4 regions of the Labrys neptuniae genome follow, and region 2 is predicted to be linked to each of the others. Evidence: predicted binding sites of a transcription regulator. Region 2 holds the regulator's gene; each other region holds the start of a gene.
The links. The regulator LexA, encoded in region 2, represses DNA repair genes until DNA is damaged. The targets are predictions, from matches to a motif close to TGTTCNNNNTGTGTTCNG.

Region 1 (4,196 bases), 520 kb from region 2:
TGCCGGCGTGGGCGGTGTGGGCGCGTTCGAAGCCATGCCGATGTCGCTGATCCGCCAGCTCATCGAGACCAACACGATCGGTGTCATGGCCATGTGCCGGGCACTCATCCCGCAAATGCGTGCACGTCGTGCGGGTACCATCGTCAACGTGACATCGAGCGTAACGCTCGGCGAGTTTCCGCTCGCTGCCGCCTACACCGCGTCCAAGCAGGCAGTCGAAGGGTTCTCGGGCTCGCTCGCTCATGAGCTCGGTCATTTCGGGGTGCAGGTCAAGCTCGTCGAGCCCGGCTATGCTCCGACCACCCGGTTCGGCACCAATGCCATCGTGCCGGTCGAAGATTTGCTCCCCGGGGACTATGCCGAGTTTGCGCGGCCAATTCTCGAGGCCTTCGCGAAGCCGGCCATGACCACGCGGGAGAGTGACGTTGCGCAGGCTGTGTGGGCCGCTGTCCACGACACCTCCGGCCGGCTCCGTTTCCCCGCCGGGGCGGATGCCGTAGCTCTGGCGCAAGCGGGCTGACTGGGTTTCGCCCCAGACTTTGGGCGGGAACGCGACGAGCGCCTGCCTTCTCGATGTTGCCTGTATGTGGGGCGACGCTCCGGGCCGTTGAAGGGGCAGGCCGCATCCCACGATGCCGCTATGCCCCTTTCTTATAAGTTCATAAACATTAGTGTTGACTAATCAATTAGCATTTGCTAATGGGTTTTCATGACAGAGACAATCGCCATCGACACCGTCATGCGCGCCCTCGCGGACCCCACGAGGCGCGCCGTGTTCGAGCGGATCGTCGGATGCGACGAGATCACCGTTGCCGAACTGACGCAGGGAAGCGGCGTCACGCAGGGCGCGGTTTCTCAGCATCTCAAGGCGTTGAAACAGGCGGGGCTCGTCGCCGAACGTCCGGAGGGGCGGAAGGTCTATTACCGGGCCGAACCCGGCGGCCTCGAGCCGCTGGCCGACTGGATGAGCCATTACAGCCTGTTCTGGCGCCAGCGCTTCGCCAATCTCAGAACCCTCTTGAAGGAGATCGATCCGTGAATGATTCAGCCTTGAAGCCGGATACGCAGGCAATCGTGGTCGACGAGATCTTCCCGCATGCTCCGGAGATCATCTGGAAAGCGCTGACCTCGGGCGATCTCATCGCCCGCTGGATGATGGCGCCTGCCGATTTCGCTGCGGTGGAAGGACAGCGTTTCACCTTTCGCACCACGCCCGCCGGCGCCTGGGACGGCGTCATCCATTGCAGGGTGCTGGACGTGAAGCCAAACGAGCGTCTCGCCTATGCCTGGCAGGGCGGCGACGAGAGCAATGCGGGCTATGGATCGCGTCTCGATACGGTGGTGACCTGGACGCTGGAGGCCGCCAAAGGCGGGACGCGGGTTCGCCTCGTCCATGCCGGCTTCGTGATGCCCAGGAACGAGACGGCTTTCAGGAATATGGGCGAGGGTTGGAAGAAGGTCCTGCGCAACCTCGGCAACGTCGTGGCCGGCAGCAAGGACTGAGGCGAGGAGGACGAGATGAGCAAGGCCTATACCGGCGGATGCGCCTGCGGTGCGATCCGCTACGAGATCACTGCCGAGCCGGTGTTCAGCAATGATTGCCAGTGCCGCGACTGCCAGCGCGAAAGTGGCACGGGGCATCAGTCCCACCTGACCTTCCCGCGGCAGAATGTGGCTCTTACGGGGGAAGGGCGGCCCTGGGAGATGGTCGCCGACAGCGGCGTCAGGAAGACCCGCTATTTCTGTCCCACCTGCGGATCGCCGGTCTATCTGACCTTCTCGTCCATGCCGCAATTTTTCGCCGTCCGTGCCACGAGCCTCGACGAGCCGGGCCGCTACAAGCCACAGGCGGTGACCTATGCCAGCGGGGGTTATGCCTGGGACCACCTCGATCCAGATTTGCCGAAATTCGAGAAAATGCCGCCGCGGTGAGGAAACTGGCCGCCTAGCGCCAGGGTGGCGGCCATTAGCCGCCTGACGACCGAATACAATGCGGTTGACCATAGTTCTCTTTTTGTTCTAGTTACGGGTAGTGCCGGTCGAGAACGCGAGGTCATCATGCAGTTGGCGTTTGACTTCTATGGCGAGCTTCCGCGCGGGCCTTTACGAAGCGAAAGACTGTTCTTCGCGGTGTTTCCCGGCGTGGAGGATGCGCTTCGGATCGAACGGTTCAGACAGGATTTTCTCAAGGCGAACCCTCTCGGCGGCAGCATGTTGCGGCCGGACCGCTTCCACGTCTCACTCCACCATGTCGGCGACTTCAAGCGCCTCAAGTCACCGCGTACCTATGCGGCGGAACTGGCCGGCGATCTCGTGCAATTGCCTGCTTTCGAGATAACACTGCATGCCATCAAGAGTTTTGGTGCGTTCCCGAAGCCGGGCAGGGCGCTACGCTACCCCCTTGTCCTACTCGGCGAGGGCGCGGGCCTGTTAGAGCTCCATGAGACATTAGGCGCAGCCATGACCAAGTTCGGTATACGTGCCTTACCGGATTTCACGCCCCATCTGACCTTGTCCTATGGCGAGAGGCCAATATCGGAACAGCGGATCGACCCAATCCCCCTTCAGATCGAAGGTTTTTGCCTGGTTCACAGCAGGTTGGGCAAGACGGAATACCGGATCATCAAGCGCTGGCCCCTGAGCGAACCCAAGCCGCTGCTGCATTAACCCAAGGAACCCTGATGCCGCCCGTCATTGTCGATCCCGCCAAGGTCCGTGAATTCGCCGATGCCGAGAGCTTCTACACCTGGCTCCGCGACCATCACGACAGCCAAAGCGAAGTCTGGATCAAGATCCACAAGGCGGGTTCGGGCCTCGCCTCGATCACGCCCAAGCAGGCGATCGACGTCGTGCTATGCTGGGGCTGGATCGATGCGGTGCGCAAGAGCTTCGATGAGCGCAGCTTCCTGCAACGCTACACGCCGCGCGGGCGCAAGAGTATCTGGAGCCGGATCAATGTCGACAATGTTGCCCGGCTGGTCGCCGAAGGGCGCATGACCGAACACGGGTTGAAGCAGGTGGAGGCGGCCAAGGCGGACGGCCGCTGGGATCGGGCCTATGAGAGCGGCAAGGACCTGAAGATTCCGGACGATCTCCAGGCTGCGATCGAGGCCGAGCCGGAAGCGCTGCAGATGCTGGCAATGCTCAGCGCACAGAACCGCTTCGCATTGGCCTTTCGCATGCACAACACCAAGACCGAGGCAGGGCGGAAGAAGAAGATCGAGGCCTTCGTCGCCATGCTCAAACGCGGCGAGACGATCTATCCGCAATCGAGGAAATGAGGCGGCGGCACCTCTGCGCACATCGCCGCGGTTCAGAAGAACTCGTCCAGCAGAAGATAGAAGGCCATGCGCTCCGGATCCGGCACGATGCCGTAGCGGGCGAGAAAACGCTCGACCTGGGTTGACCCGAAGTGATCGCCGATGCTGCGCGTCGCGAGCGCCAGGTCCTGGTGGCGATCGGCGAGCCCAGCCCGGGCACAATCGATGAAGCCGGAAAAGACGTCCTTGTCCGCCAGCAGGTTCTCCAGCGTCGCATCGCCATGCGTGACGACAAGGTCTTCCTGGCGCGGTCGCAGGGGCGACAGTTCGGCGAAGACATCGGCTGCGGTCTGGCCGGCGCGCTCCTCATCGAAATCCTCCTCGTCGACGAGGCCAGCCTTGAGCCGGGCTTCGGCCAAGGCGATGCGGCTGTCGGCGCGGTGGTCGAACGGACAACCGGTCCTGTCGATAGCATGCAGATGCCGCAGGGCGTCGGCGGCGATGTCGACCACCCGTTCCGGGGCAAGACCGGCCTGAGACGACAGGATCGTGCCTGAAATGGCACTCATTAGCAGCCAGTGTCGGCCGTCATGCCGGGTCTCCGCCAGGCGTTTCGGGCATGGGATGCCGCGGGCGCCCAGCCAGTCCAGGCGCGGTCCTTCATCCGGCAATTCAGCGAGCGGTGACAGTTCCTCGGTCTTGACGAACAGATCCGGTCTGTCCGGCGCTTCGAGGCGAAAGACGCCTGCACCGGAGGCTCCGATCGACTGGGCCTTCCAACCATAGCCTGCCAGATCGCGGCGCCAGTCGGCGGGCAGGTTCAGCGCTGATTCCATTGACGGTATCGTCCAGGTTCCATCAGGCGCCGGCAAGCCGGCTCTTGTCACTCTGGCCCGATTCCCTGGACGGAAAGAAGGCGGCCCGATGCGAACTCAA
Region 2 (4,196 bases):
GCCCGTGCGCTGATCGCGGCCGCCAAGGACTGGTCCCTCGACGTGCTGTGCGAGATCCACAATCACGACGAGCTCGAGCGGTCCCTCACGCTCGATGTCGGCATGATCGGCATCAACAATCGCGATCTCAACGACTTTGTCACCCGCCTGGAGACGACCGAGACACTGGCGCCGCTGGTGCCCGGCGATCGTCTCCTGGTCGGCGAAAGCGGCATCTTCACACCCGGCGACGTCCAGCGCCTGCAGAAGGCTGATGTGAACACCTTCCTGGTGGGCGAGAGCCTGATGCGCCAGGCCGACGTCGCCGCCGCCACGCGTGCCCTGCTGTCTGTGGACCAGGCGGCATGAGCCGGCAAAATACGAATCCTAGCCTTACCCATCTCGACGCCTCCGGCGAGGCGAACATGGTCGATGTTTCGCAAAAGGCCGTGACGAGCCGCACCGCAATTGCCGAAGGGCGGGTGGTGATGCAGCGCGAGACGCTCGACCTCGTCTTGTCGGGTGATGCCAAGAAAGGTGATGTTCGCGCCACGGCCCGCATCGCCGGTATCATGGCCGCCAAGAAAACCCATGAACTCATTCCGCTCTGCCACCCGCTGCTCCTCAGCAAGGTCGCCGTCGAGATCGAGCCCGACACCGCTCTGCCCGGTCTGACGGTGCGGGCGACAGCCAAGGTCGCGGGTCAGACCGGCGTGGAGATGGAAGCGCTGACCGCTGTTTCCGTCGCCTGCCTGACCATCTATGACATGGTCAAAGCCGCCGACCGGGGCATGCGCATCGAGGCGATCAGGCTCGTAGAGAAGTCCGGCGGCAAATCCGGCGATTGGCATGCGGAGGAAAATCCATGAGCCTGCTTCCCGTCGCGGACGCGCTGGCCAAGGTGGTTGCCGGCGTCACCCCGCTTCCTGTCGAAACCGTGCCACTGCACGCCACGCGCGGACGCGTGCTTGCTTCCGCCATCACCGCGCTGAGAACCCAGCCCGGTTTCAACGCCTCGGCCATGGACGGCTATGCAGTACGCGTGGATGACGCCAAGCAGGGAGCCAGCCTCGAATTGATCGGCGAGTCTGCCGCCGGGCATGGCTATGCCGGTCGGGTCGGCGAGAACCAGGCCGTGCGCATCTTTACGGGCGCGCCCGTACCTGACGGCGCCGACACCGTGGTGATCCAGGAACAGACCCGGCGCGACGGCAATCGCGTCATCCTGGAGGCCACGGCCAAGCCCGGCCAGCATATCCGGGGCCGCGGACTGGATTTTGCCGAAGGCCGTGAGGCCCTGAGGCCTGGAACCGTCATCGGCCCCCGCGATATCGCCCTCGCCGCCGCAATGAACCACCCTGGTCTGCCGGTCCACCGCCGCCCCAAGGTCGCCATCCTCGCCACCGGCGACGAACTGGTATTGCCCGGCCAGGCCATCGGCGAAAACCAGATCGTTGCCTCCAACAATTTCGCCATCCGCGCCCTTGTCGAGGCCGAAGGCGGCGAAGTGCTCGACCTCGGCATCGCCAGCGACGACTTCCCGGCCCTGGAAGCCGCCATCAAGCGAGCTCGCGCCGAAAAGGCCGATGTGCTCGTCACCATCGGTGGCGCCTCCGTCGGCGATCACGATCTGATCCAGACCGCGTTGACCCGCGAAGGCATGCGGCTAGGCTTCTGGAAAATCGCGATGCGGCCAGGCAAGCCGCTGCTGCATGGGCGGCTCGGCGCCATGCACATCCTCGGACTGCCGGGCAATCCGGTCTCCTCCGTGGTTTGCGGCGTCCTCTTCCTGGTGCCGCTGCTGCGCGCGTTGCTTGGCCGTTCCGACGCCGGCCCGCCACGCCGCAAGGCCGTCTTTGCCCGCTCCTGGCCGGCCAACGATGTCCGCGAGGATTATATACGGGCCCGCTTCCTGCTTGACGATACGTCAGACATCCTCAAGGTAGAGCCATTGGCACTGCAGGATTCGTCGCTCGTCAGCGTGATGCAGCATGCCGACTGCCTGGTGATCCGGCCGCCCTTCGCACCCGAAGCAAAGGCGGGTGAGACCTGCGAGATCATCGATCTCCGTGCGGCCGGCTATTGACCACGTCTTTAACCTGAACTTCATTGTTGCAGAACACAGTAGGAACATGTAGCACTGTTCTTGTTTTGTTTACACCTTCACCGTGATTCGCGGCCGCCACGACGGGATAGCCATGCTGACCAAGAAACAACATGAATTGCTTCGGTTCATTCATGAGCGCCTGAAGGAACAGGGTGTGCCTCCTTCCTTCGATGAGATGAAGGAAGCACTGGACCTCAGGTCCAAGTCCGGCATTCACCGCCTGATCATGGCGCTGGAGGAGCGTGGCTTCATTCGGCGCCTGCCCAACCGCGCCCGTGCGCTGGAAGTGGTGCGCTTGCCCGAATCGGCGGTGCCGAGCGGTGGCGGCCTGTCGCTCGCCTCTTCCCAGCGTGGTTTCCGCCCCAATGTAATCGAGGGCAATCTCGGCAAGGTTCGCCCCGTCAGGCCTGAAATTGACGACGAGGTCGGCCGGCCGGTCCTCGTCCCGGTGATGGGGCGTATCGCCGCCGGCACGCCGGTCTCCGCCATCCAGTCCAAGAGCCACACCATCAGCGTCACGCCGGAAATGTTGTCCTCCGGCGATCATTTCGCCCTGGAAGTGCGCGGCGATTCCATGATCGAAGCCGGTATCTTCGACAATGACACCGTGCTTATCCGCCGCCAGGACCACGCCGATACCGGCGACATCGTCGTGGCACTGATCGACGACGAGGAGGCGACACTCAAGCGCCTGCGCAAGCGCGGAGCCTCCATCGCACTGGAGGCCGCCAATCCGGCCTATGAAACCCGTATCTTCGGGCCCGACCGGGTGCAGATCCAGGGCAAGCTGGTCGGTTTGTTCCGTCGCTATTGAGCGTGGCCGACATCGTGGCTTGCCGGCTATGAACGCGCTTCGCGCGATCGCGAACTGCAGCTTGCGGCGCCGCGATGTCGAAAACCTGCTCGCGGCGAAGCTTCCGCATTCCCTCGTCGATTGCGAGATGGAGGAGTGCGATCTTTCGCGTCTCGATCTCTCTCATTGGGCCTTCGAGCGCTGCAGGCTCAGAAACGCCAAGCTGGTCGGCGCCAGGCTTGCCAATACACTCTGGCGCAACTGCAAAGCGAGCGGCGCCGATTTCCGTGGCACGGACCTGGAGGAAGCGGCGTTCCGCACCGGTGATTACAGCAATACCAGCTTCCGGCGCGCCAAGGCGGCCTCGACGGCTTTTACCGGTTGCAAGCTGACCGGGGCGGACCTCTCCGAAACCTCGGGGCTGGGGCTGGTTTTCGAGGAAGTTCTGCTGATGTCGGCCAAGCTGCCGGCCTTTTCCTTCCGGAAGAGCGTGCTGCGTCGCCTCGACTTCACCCAGGCCGATTTGCGCCAATGTGATTTTCGCGAGGCGATCTTCGAGGAATGCAGTCTGCGTGATGCCAATCTTGTCGATGCTCGCTTCGAGGGTGCCGACTTGCGCGGTGCCGATCTCGGCGGGCTGAAGCTGGCAGACACCCGTTATTTCAAGGGCGCCACGATCTCGAAAGGCCAGGCCGGCCAATTGCTGGCCGAACTGGGCTTGCGGATTGCCTGAGAGAACCTCCGGAATTCGCAGGCTAATCCGCTCGACACCAGGCAACCAGGAGTGCTCGAACCACTATTCGCCCGAGCACCGCCGAAGGTCGTCATGAACCGGGAAGACAGGTCAGTCGACAGCAATCATGACGTCTGAGGCCTTGATGACGGCATAGGCATTCTGGCCGGGCTTGAGATTGAGGTCGTCGACGGCCTCATTGGTGATCGACGCAGTAATGATGGTGCCGTTGACCTCGAGCTGGATGTGGGAGGTCGTCTGCCCCTTCGTCACGCTCTTGATCGTGCCCTTGATCTGGTTGCGGGCGCTGATTTTCATGAAACTTCCCTTGGCGACGCGAAAGACGCGATCATCATCATTCCTGAAGCAATGTCCACCGGCAAATACTGGTGAAATTAGCGTGGCGGTGGCCCCTTCCAGACGGCGGGTACGATCGGGGTAACCGCCTCAAAACGCGCGATCGTTACCCCGAAAATTGCGGGCGGAGGCCCATGGGGCCGCCACCTTCTCGCTCAGACGCGATGCAGCCAACGCTCAGGTGAGGCCGATGATGTCGCTGCTTTGCAAATTGACCGTGCCCTGGA
Region 3 (4,196 bases), 290 kb from region 2:
GTAATGGCCAATCCAGCCCAACGCCAATTCATGGGCATAGGGTGCGGCCTTGCCGATATCGTCATGGAAGACGCGGCCCTCTTTCAGATGCCAGAACCAACGGCCGACAGGCGCCCAGTTCGGCAGGTTCTCACCGAAGAATTTGTGCAGCAGGATCGCCCATAGATCCATCAGGATCGTTGCACCAACGCCGATCGCAACGCCGCGCCAGAAAAGTTCGAACATGCCGATTCCGCCAAGAGGACTGTATTCATCATACAAAACACGCTGCGCTCGGCAGACGCAAGATTTCAAATTTCGAGAAGAGCGCGGATTTCGTCGGGATCCGCGATGATGATGCGGCGTGCCAGCGAAACGGCAAAGCCACCGCGTGCCAATATAGCGATTTCCCGTTCGATCTCGGCTTCCTTGTCCGTCCGGCGCCAGGGACCGATGCGCCGGCGCTGTGCCAGCCGTGCAGCAGCCCTTTCTTCGGCTGCGTCACTTTCCTCTCCCGCAAGAGCCTCAGCCACCAAAGTGCGATCGACGCCCTTGGCAGCCAGGGCAGCGCCGATCCGGCGCGCCGAAAGGCCCCGGCTGCGTCCGGCGTGAAGGCGTGCCTCCACAAAACTGGCGTCGTCGATGAAACCGAGCTGCCGGCAATAGCCGATCGTGCGCTCGATCAGGTCGGCGACGTCAGCTTCCGGACCCAATTTGCGGCGTGCCCTTCGCTGCAGGACCTGACGGAGGTTGGCGACGCTGGTCGATCGCTGGCCGAGATAATGGAGCGCGGACTTGCGCATCCAGCTTTCTTCGCGGCTCAGCGACGGGATGATGGACATGGCAGCCTCGAATCGTTGGAAAGAACTTGCCGGAACTCGTGGCCACGCGCCATCATCCCCCCGCTCGGACCTGGCTTGACAAGAATCGCGGCACGCCGGCCTCTGCACGTCTTCTTGGATCAGGCGGTTCCCATGTCCTTCTCTCTGGTGATTTTCGATTGCGATGGTGTTCTCGTCGACAGCGAGATCCTGTCGGCCGAAGTCGAGGCCGAGGCCTTGTCGGCCCTCGGCGTAAAAGTCACCGCGCATGACGTGATGCAGCGTTTCCTCGGCCTGACCCAGGAGGCCTTGGAGGAGCGCTTCGAGCACGATTTCGGACTCAAGCTGCCGCCGAACCATGCCGAAACCACGCGCAGTATGCTGCGAGCGGCCTATGTAGAGCGTCTGGAACCCATTCCAGGCGTGCGCGACGTGCTCCAAAGCCTGCCTATGCCCTTTTGCGTCGCCTCCAACAGCCCACCTGCCAAGCTTGGTCTCGGCCTCAGCATCACCAACCTGTTCGAACTGGTCTATCCCAACATCTTCAGCGCGAAGCTGGTGGCGCGGGGGAAACCGGCGCCGGATCTGTTTCTCCATGCGGCAAAGGCGCTCGGCGCGGATCCCGCCGACACCGTCGTGGTCGAAGACAGCGTGGTCGGCGTCAAGGCAGCAAAGGCCGCGGGCATGACGGCGATCGGCTTCGTCGGCGGCCTGCACCATATGCCCCCCAGCGAGGAAACCCTGGTAGCGGCCGGCGCCGATCACATCGCCGAGACGATGGACGAGGTGAAGGCGCTGATCCTGGCATGAGCCAGGATGATGGCGGTCGGTAGCGGCGCGCTTCCAGATCTCAATCCATCGAAATCTTGCTGCCGCGTAGCGATTTGACGTTCGAGCGACGCGATTTCGACTCAAGCCGCCGCGCCTTGGCGGCTTTGGAGGGCTTGGTCGCCTTGCGGGGTGGCGGTGGCGGCGTCGCCGCCTCGCGCAGAAGCGCAACCAGCCTCTCGCGGGCATCTTCGCGATTACGCTCCTGGGTGCGGAAACGCTGGGCAAGAATGACGACAACCCCATCCTGCGTCAGCTTGCGCCCGGCGAGCCTCTGAGCCCGGATCGCAACCTCATTGGGGAGTGAAGGCGAAGTGCGGATGTCGAAACGCAATTGCACCGCCGTCGACAGCTTGTTGACGTTCTGTCCGCCAGGGCCGGAGGAGCGTACGAAATCCTCGACGATCTCGCGCTCATCGATGGACAGAGTTGGTGTGATCTCGATCATCCGGCCTGCATAGCGTATGGCTTGGCGCGCCGCCGCTAATTTCTGCGGATAAGTTCACGAATTGTTCTTGTCTTTTCGTACACCCTCCTTCAATTTGCGAGCCAAAGCGCCTATCTCAGGCTGAAAGCCCACAGGATCGTCCGTATGTCTGGCCGCCCCACCTCCGGCAGCGCTGTTCCATCGCCTGCCGATCGCCGCTTCATTACCGTGCGCGGCGCTCGCGAGCACAATCTCAAGAATGTCGATCTCGAAATCCCGCGCGACAAGCTGGTAGTCTTTACCGGCCTTTCCGGCTCGGGCAAGTCGTCGCTTGCCTTCGATACCATCTATGCCGAAGGGCAGCGCCGCTATGTCGAGAGCCTGTCGGCCTATGCGCGCCAGTTCCTCGAGATGATGCAGAAGCCGGACGTCGACCAGATCGACGGCCTGTCGCCCGCCATCTCGATCGAGCAGAAGACCACATCGCGCAATCCGCGCTCGACGGTGGCGACGGTCACCGAAATCTATGACTATATGCGCCTGCTCTGGGCCCGCATCGGCATTCCCTATTCGCCGGCGACCGGCCTGCCCATCGAAAGCCAGACGGTCAGCCAAATGGTGGACCGGGTCATGGCTATGCCGGAAGGCACCCGCCTGTTCCTGCTCGCCCCCGTCGTGCGTGGGCGCAAGGGCGAATACCGCAAGGAGCTCGCCGATTTCCTCAAGCGCGGCTTCCAGCGCGTCAAGATCGACGGCACCTTCTACGAGATCGCCGACGCCCCTGCCCTCGACAAGAAGCTCAAGCATGACCTCGACGTGGTGGTGGACCGCATCGTGGTGCGCGCCGACATCGCCAGCCGTCTGGCCGACTCCTTCGAAACGGCGCTCGAACTCGCCGACGGCATTGCCGTGGTCGAGCTCGCCGACCAGAAGGAGGCCGACGGCTCGCCCAAGCGCGTGATGTTCAGCCAGAAATTTGCCTGCCCCGTCTCCGGCTTCACCATTCCGGAGATCGAGCCGCGGCTGTTCTCCTTCAACAATCCCTTCGGTGCCTGCCCGTCCTGCGACGGGATCGGCACCGAGATGACGGTCGATCCCGTGCTGGTGGTGCCTGACGAGACATTGTCGCTGCGCAAGGGCGCGCTGGCGCCCTGGGCGAAGTCGACCAGCCCCTATTACAGCCAGACGGTCGACGCGCTCGCCAAACATTACAAATTCGGCGTGACCACGCCCTGGAAGGACCTGCCGGAAAAGGTGCAGCAGGTGTTCCTCTACGGTTCGGGCGAGGAACAGATCGTCTTTTCCTTTGATGACGGCCTGCGCTCCTATGAGACCCGCAAGGCTTTCGAAGGCGTGGTGACCAATCTGGAGCGGCGCTGGAAGGAGACAGATTCCGAACAGGCCCGCGAGGACATTTCGCGCTTCATGGCGAACACGCCATGCAAGGCCTGCGCCGGCTTTCGCCTCAAGCCCGAATCCCTGGCGGTAAAGGTCACGCACAAGCATATCGGCGAGATCTCGGCGATGTCGGTGCGCCAGGCCCAGCACTGGTTCGAAGCGCTGCCGGCCGAGCTCAACACCAAGCAGAACGAGATCGCTGTTCGCATCCTCAAGGAGATTCGCGAGCGCCTGCGCTTCCTGGTCGATGTCGGCCTGGATTACCTGACGCTTGCCCGCAATTCCGGTACGCTCTCGGGCGGTGAGAGCCAGCGCATCCGCCTCGCCTCGCAGATCGGATCCGGCCTCAGCGGCGTGCTCTATGTGCTGGACGAGCCTTCCATCGGCCTGCACCAGCGCGACAACGAGCGCCTGCTCGAAACGCTGCGGCGCCTGCGCGAACTCGGCAACACCGTCATCGTGGTGGAGCATGACGAGGATGCCATCCTGCAGGCCGATCATGTCGTCGATGTAGGTCCGGGCGCGGGCGTGCATGGCGGGCGAGTCGTAGCCCAGGGCACGCCGGCCGAGGTGATGGCCAATCCGGCTTCCCTCACCGGCAAATATCTGACCGGCCAGCTCTCGGTCCCCATGCCGACCGAACGGCGCCGGCGCCAGAAGGGCAAGGCGCTGAAGCTCACCGGCGCCCGCGGCAACAATCTCAAGGATGTCTCGGTCGAGGTGCCGCTCGGCCTGTTCACCTG
Region 4 (4,196 bases), on a different contig from region 2:
ATATTCCTCCTTGCCCGGCTTGTCGGGCAGGGCCGGGGGAGCCGCTTCCCACCAGGGACCGGCGATGCGCTCCGGCCCCTGCAGTGCGGTGATGCGATGGGACGAGCCACGCCAACGGACATGGTCGGGCAGGCCTTCCGGGCTGGTCGCAAGAATCTGCAGGGGCTCGGGCTGGTCGAGGAACAGAGGCGGCCGCTGATGCGAGCCATCGGCCGCCGGCCAAGTTGGCTCGGGATCGGCGGCATCGCGTGCCTCCTCGGCAAAGGCCGGATCGTGCCGGGCGACGGGATGGAGCCGCTGTACGCTGCCGGGGCCGAGGCGCTGGCGGAGGGCGTCGATCAACTCGGCCCGGCGTTCGGCGGCATCGGCCGGCGGCGCATCCCGGCGTCCTTCCTTGAGGGACAGGCGGCTCTGACGCTGGCCGAATTTCTCGGTGACGGTGGCGGTCAGGCTGATGGTCTCGAAGCCGAAGCCGGCATCGATGGTCTCGCCCAGCCGTTCCAGGTCGAGCTCCACCAGCCTGGCGATATGGGCCGGATCGCGCGTGGCGGCGGCAAGGCCGATATGGATGGTGCGCACCTCGCCATCGACCCGGAACAGGCGCAACTGCAAGGCGCGTGCTGCCACCCCGCCCGCGACGAGGGCCGGAACCAGGTCCTGCATCAGGCGGGCGGCGACATGCACCACGGCCGCCTGGCTCACCACCGGCTCGAGGAGCTGGCGGCTGCGATGATAGAGCGGCGGCGGCTCGATCAAGGCGAGGGCTTCCTCACGCCGCCCCATGGCCTGGTCGAGGCGCTTGAGCAGGATCGCATCGAAACGCGCGGCGAAGGGGGCGCGCGGCTTGCCAATGAGATCGCCGATGCGGGTGAAGCCGAGGCGGCGCAGGGTCTGGACCGTTGCCTCGCCAAGGCGCAGGGCCGCCAAGGGCAGATCGGCAAGAACCGGGCCGGGATCGCCGTCCTCGGCGATGACAGTGCCGTTCTGGGCATGGAAGCGGGAGAGTGCCCAGGCCGCGCCGGGTGTGTCGGCCAGCGCCACGCGCGCGCCGAGGCGAAGATGGCGCAGGCGCTTGACGATGTCGGCGAGCAGGGCCTGTTCGCCGCCCGCCAGATGGCTAGCGCCGGTGACGTCGAGGAACAGGCCGTCGGCCCCGTCAGCTTCGCGATAAAGAGCCACGGAGGGTGTATAGCGCATCGCCCATAGGCCGAGCCGGTGCAGGGCCCTGGCATCGGCCTCCGGCATGGCCGGGCGGGTCTGCAGCCCCGGCACCTTGGCTCTCGCATCGGCGACCAGCCCGCCCGCGGCAAGGCCCTCGATCTCGGCCGGCTTGCTGGCGGCGGCAATGCGCGGGCCTCCGGCGGCATCGACCGTCAGGACGAAGGGGTAATGAGCATCGATCGTATCAAGCGACCTTGGCGCGTTGCTCTGGGCGACGAGAAAGCGCTGGATCGGCCAGCGTGGCAGATAGATCGAGACGATGCGAGGCATGGTCATACTCCATGAGCCAGGATCCGCTTTGCCCGTTGCGGCTGCGCTCGAGCCGAACGTGCCAGCGCCAGGCGGTGAGAAGGCCGAAACGATCGCGCGGCCCGGCGGCCGCGCCGATGCGCCAGCGGGTGATCGCGGCCAGGGAAGGCGCGGCCAAAGGCGGGCGCAGAAGGAAGAGAGGACAGGGGGCGGAGGCTGCCGCGAGCTGGAGGCGTCGGCTGGTGGCGGCGTCCATGCCGCCGCCCGTCACGGCTGCCACCGCCGCGGCGGCGCCGGAGCGCAGGATTTCCTCCATGGCCCAGGCGGCCTCGGTCTCGTCGCCGGCCGCGGCCATGATGAGCCCGGCGGGGTCGAGGCCGAGGGCGTTGAGGCCGTGGCCGTAGAGCCGCCCGAGGCCGGCCAGGCCGCGCGGCGAGGTCACCAGCCAGACCATGCCCTTGGCCTGGCGCAGGGACAGGCGGGAGGCGAGGAAACCCAGTGCGCAGCCATTGTCGAAAATGGTTTGCGGCGCAATTTCATGCAGGCCGTCCAAGGCGAGGCCGCCACCCGGCAGGCGCGCGTCGATCGCCCCGATGCCAAAAGGCAGCACGCCGGCATCGGCATGCACATGGTCGAGCCGGGGCAGCAGGGCACGCAATTCCGCCAGCTTCTCGGCTCGTTGGCCGGCGAGGACAGAAGGAGGGGGAACGCGTATCGTCATGGCTATGATCCGTTTCGCTCAGACTAGAACAAAACAAGAACATTTCAAGCAGAGTCTTTGATCGCGCTCCATCGGGGCGGGAAAGAGCCCGGCATGGTAAAGGGACTCTTCCATCACGAGATGGCAGAGTCCCCTGATTTCAAAGGCCTTACGAAGCGCGCTTCAATGCGAGGGCAGGGAGCGGGGCTGGCCTTCCTTGTCGTGCACGGCGAAGCGTTCCACCAGGGTGGCGCTGGCCTCGTTGAGGCCGACGACCTCGACCTCGCGCCCGTGGCGGCGCGCCTTGAGGACGATGCGGTCGAGTGCGCCGACCGCCGAGATGTCCCAGAAATGCGCCGCCCCGACGTCGATGACGATCCGCTCGACGGGTTCCTGCACATCGACGGCGTCGCTGAAGGTGCCTGCCGAGGCGAAGAAGATCTGGCCTTCGACCCGGTAGACGCGCTCCTTGCCGTCGGCCGAGAGGGTCGAGCGCACGCGGCTGAGGCGCGAGACCTTGCCGGCGAAGAACACGCCCGACAGGAGCACGCCAACCAGCACGCCCTTGGCGAGGTCGGCCGTTACAACCACGGTGCCGACGGTTGCCAGCATCACCACCGAGGAAGGCACGGGGTTGCTGCGCAATTGCAGGAGCGAGCGCCAGGAGAAGGTGTTGATCGAGACCATGATCATCACCGCCGTCAGGGCGGCGACCGGCACGATGGCGAGCAGATCCTGCAGCGCCACCAGCAGGATCAGGAGAAAGCCACCGGCCACCAGCGAGGACAGGCGGCCGCGCGCACCGGAGGACACGTTGATCACCGACTGGCCGATCATGGCGCAGCCGCCCATGCCGCCGAACAGGGCCGAGGCCATGTTCGCGATACCCTGGCCGGCGCATTCGCGGTTCTTGTTGCTCGGCGTATCCGTCATGTCGTCGACGATCTGCGCAGTGAGCAGGGATTCGAGCAGGCCCACGGCCGCCAGAGTGAGCGCCACCGGTGTCAGGATCCGTAGCGTTTCCAGCGTCAGCGGCACCTCAGGCAGACCGAAGCTCGGCAAAGTGGAGGGAAGCTCGCCCAGATGGGCCACCGTGCGCACGTCCAGCCCGAAACCCCAGGCGATGGCAGTGAGCACGGCGATCGCGACCAGAGGTGCCGGAATGGCTCTGGTGACATAGGGAAACAGATAGATGATGGCGAGGCCGAGGGCGATCAGGCCATAGGTTGCCACCGGTACATGCACGAGCTCGGGCAGCTGGGCCAGGAAGATCAGGATCGCCAGGGCGTTGACGAAGCCCGTCATCACCGATTGGGAGACGAAGCGCATCAGCCGGCCGAGCTTGAGGAAGCCGGCGATGATCTGGAACGCGCCCATCAGGATGGTGGCCGCGAACAGATATTGCAAGCCGTGGTCGCGTACGAGGCCCGTCATCAGCACGGCGGTGGAGGCGGTGGCCGCCGAGATCATGGCGGGGCGCCCGCCGGTGAAGGCGATCACGCAGGCGATCACCACGGAGGCGTAGAGGCCGACCTTGGGGTCGACGCCCGCGATCACCGAAAAGCCGATGGCTTCGGGGATCAGGGCAAGGGCGACGACGATGCCCGAAAGCACGTCGCCACGCGGATTGGAAAACCATTCCCGGGAATAGGCAGACAATTTGTTCATGAGAAAATTCGCAAGGGACATGCGGCCATACCCGCTGAAACGGGTTGGATGATGCTGTCGCGCCATTTGCGTTATCCGGCGGATCGGCGGCCGGAAGAGCCACCCGGAATTTCACCGGGTCCTTCTGAATGGCCTCCTTCTAGCGGCAAGGCGCAGGCCGAGGCAAGGCGAAAGGCAGTGCCGGCCGCATTTTGTTGTGGCCGGCAGCAAATCGAGGGCGGCCGTTTTTGCGCTCAGCGCTCCTCCTTGCGGAAGGGCTTGAGCAGGGCAGCCGGCGCCACCGCGTTGCGCGACATCATCGCCATGGCGACGATGGTGAGCAGGAAGGGCAGCATCAGGAAGATCTGGTAGGGGATAT

Region 1: ABXS05_RS01280 (2'-5' RNA ligase family protein) is a predicted target of LexA. The motif match lies at 2,005-2,022, and genes of this name have one in related genera.
Region 3: uvrA (excinuclease ABC subunit UvrA) is a predicted target of LexA. The motif match lies at 2,128-2,145, and genes of this name have one in related genera.
Region 4: ABXS05_RS11390 (ImuA family protein) is a predicted target of LexA. The motif match lies at 2,216-2,233, and genes of this name have one in related genera.

What each region holds. Positions count from the first base shown of each region.
Region 1 covers NZ_JBFNQD010000001.1:282,019-286,214, forward strand. Annotated here, with positions in the region: gene ABXS05_RS01260 (SDR family oxidoreductase) at 1-520, shown strand, start outside; gene ABXS05_RS01265 (ArsR/SmtB family transcription factor) at 710-1,039, shown strand; gene ABXS05_RS01270 (SRPBCC family protein) at 1,036-1,503, shown strand; gene ABXS05_RS01275 (GFA family protein) at 1,519-1,932, shown strand; gene ABXS05_RS01280 (2'-5' RNA ligase family protein) at 2,059-2,667, shown strand; gene ABXS05_RS01285 (YdeI/OmpD-associated family protein) at 2,682-3,281, shown strand; gene ABXS05_RS01290 (APH(3') family aminoglycoside O-phosphotransferase) at 3,314-4,096, opposite strand; gene ABXS05_RS01295 (amidohydrolase) at 4,193-4,196, opposite strand, start outside.
Region 2 covers NZ_JBFNQD010000001.1:801,329-805,524, forward strand. Annotated here, with positions in the region: gene trpC (indole-3-glycerol phosphate synthase TrpC) at 1-348, shown strand, start outside; gene moaC (cyclic pyranopterin monophosphate synthase MoaC) at 345-848, shown strand; gene ABXS05_RS03910 (molybdopterin molybdotransferase MoeA) at 845-2,065, shown strand; gene lexA (transcriptional repressor LexA) at 2,178-2,900, shown strand; gene ABXS05_RS03920 (pentapeptide repeat-containing protein) at 2,929-3,612, shown strand; gene ABXS05_RS03925 (TOBE domain-containing protein) at 3,724-3,930, opposite strand; gene ABXS05_RS03930 (hypothetical protein) at 4,147-4,196, opposite strand, start outside.
Region 3 covers NZ_JBFNQD010000001.1:513,150-517,345, forward strand. Annotated here, with positions in the region: gene ABXS05_RS02380 (DUF2938 domain-containing protein) at 1-225, opposite strand, end outside; gene ABXS05_RS02385 (regulatory protein RecX) at 291-821, opposite strand; gene ABXS05_RS02390 (HAD-IA family hydrolase) at 954-1,610, shown strand; gene arfB (alternative ribosome rescue aminoacyl-tRNA hydrolase ArfB) at 1,651-2,076, opposite strand; gene uvrA (excinuclease ABC subunit UvrA) at 2,221-4,196, shown strand, end outside.
Region 4 covers NZ_JBFNQD010000003.1:129,946-134,141, reverse strand. Annotated here, with positions in the region: gene ABXS05_RS11395 (Y-family DNA polymerase) at 1-1,491, opposite strand, end outside; gene ABXS05_RS11390 (ImuA family protein) at 1,406-2,191, opposite strand; gene ABXS05_RS11385 (SulP family inorganic anion transporter) at 2,354-3,838, opposite strand; sul1 at 3,908-3,963, opposite strand; gene ABXS05_RS11380 (ABC transporter permease) at 4,072-4,196, opposite strand, start outside.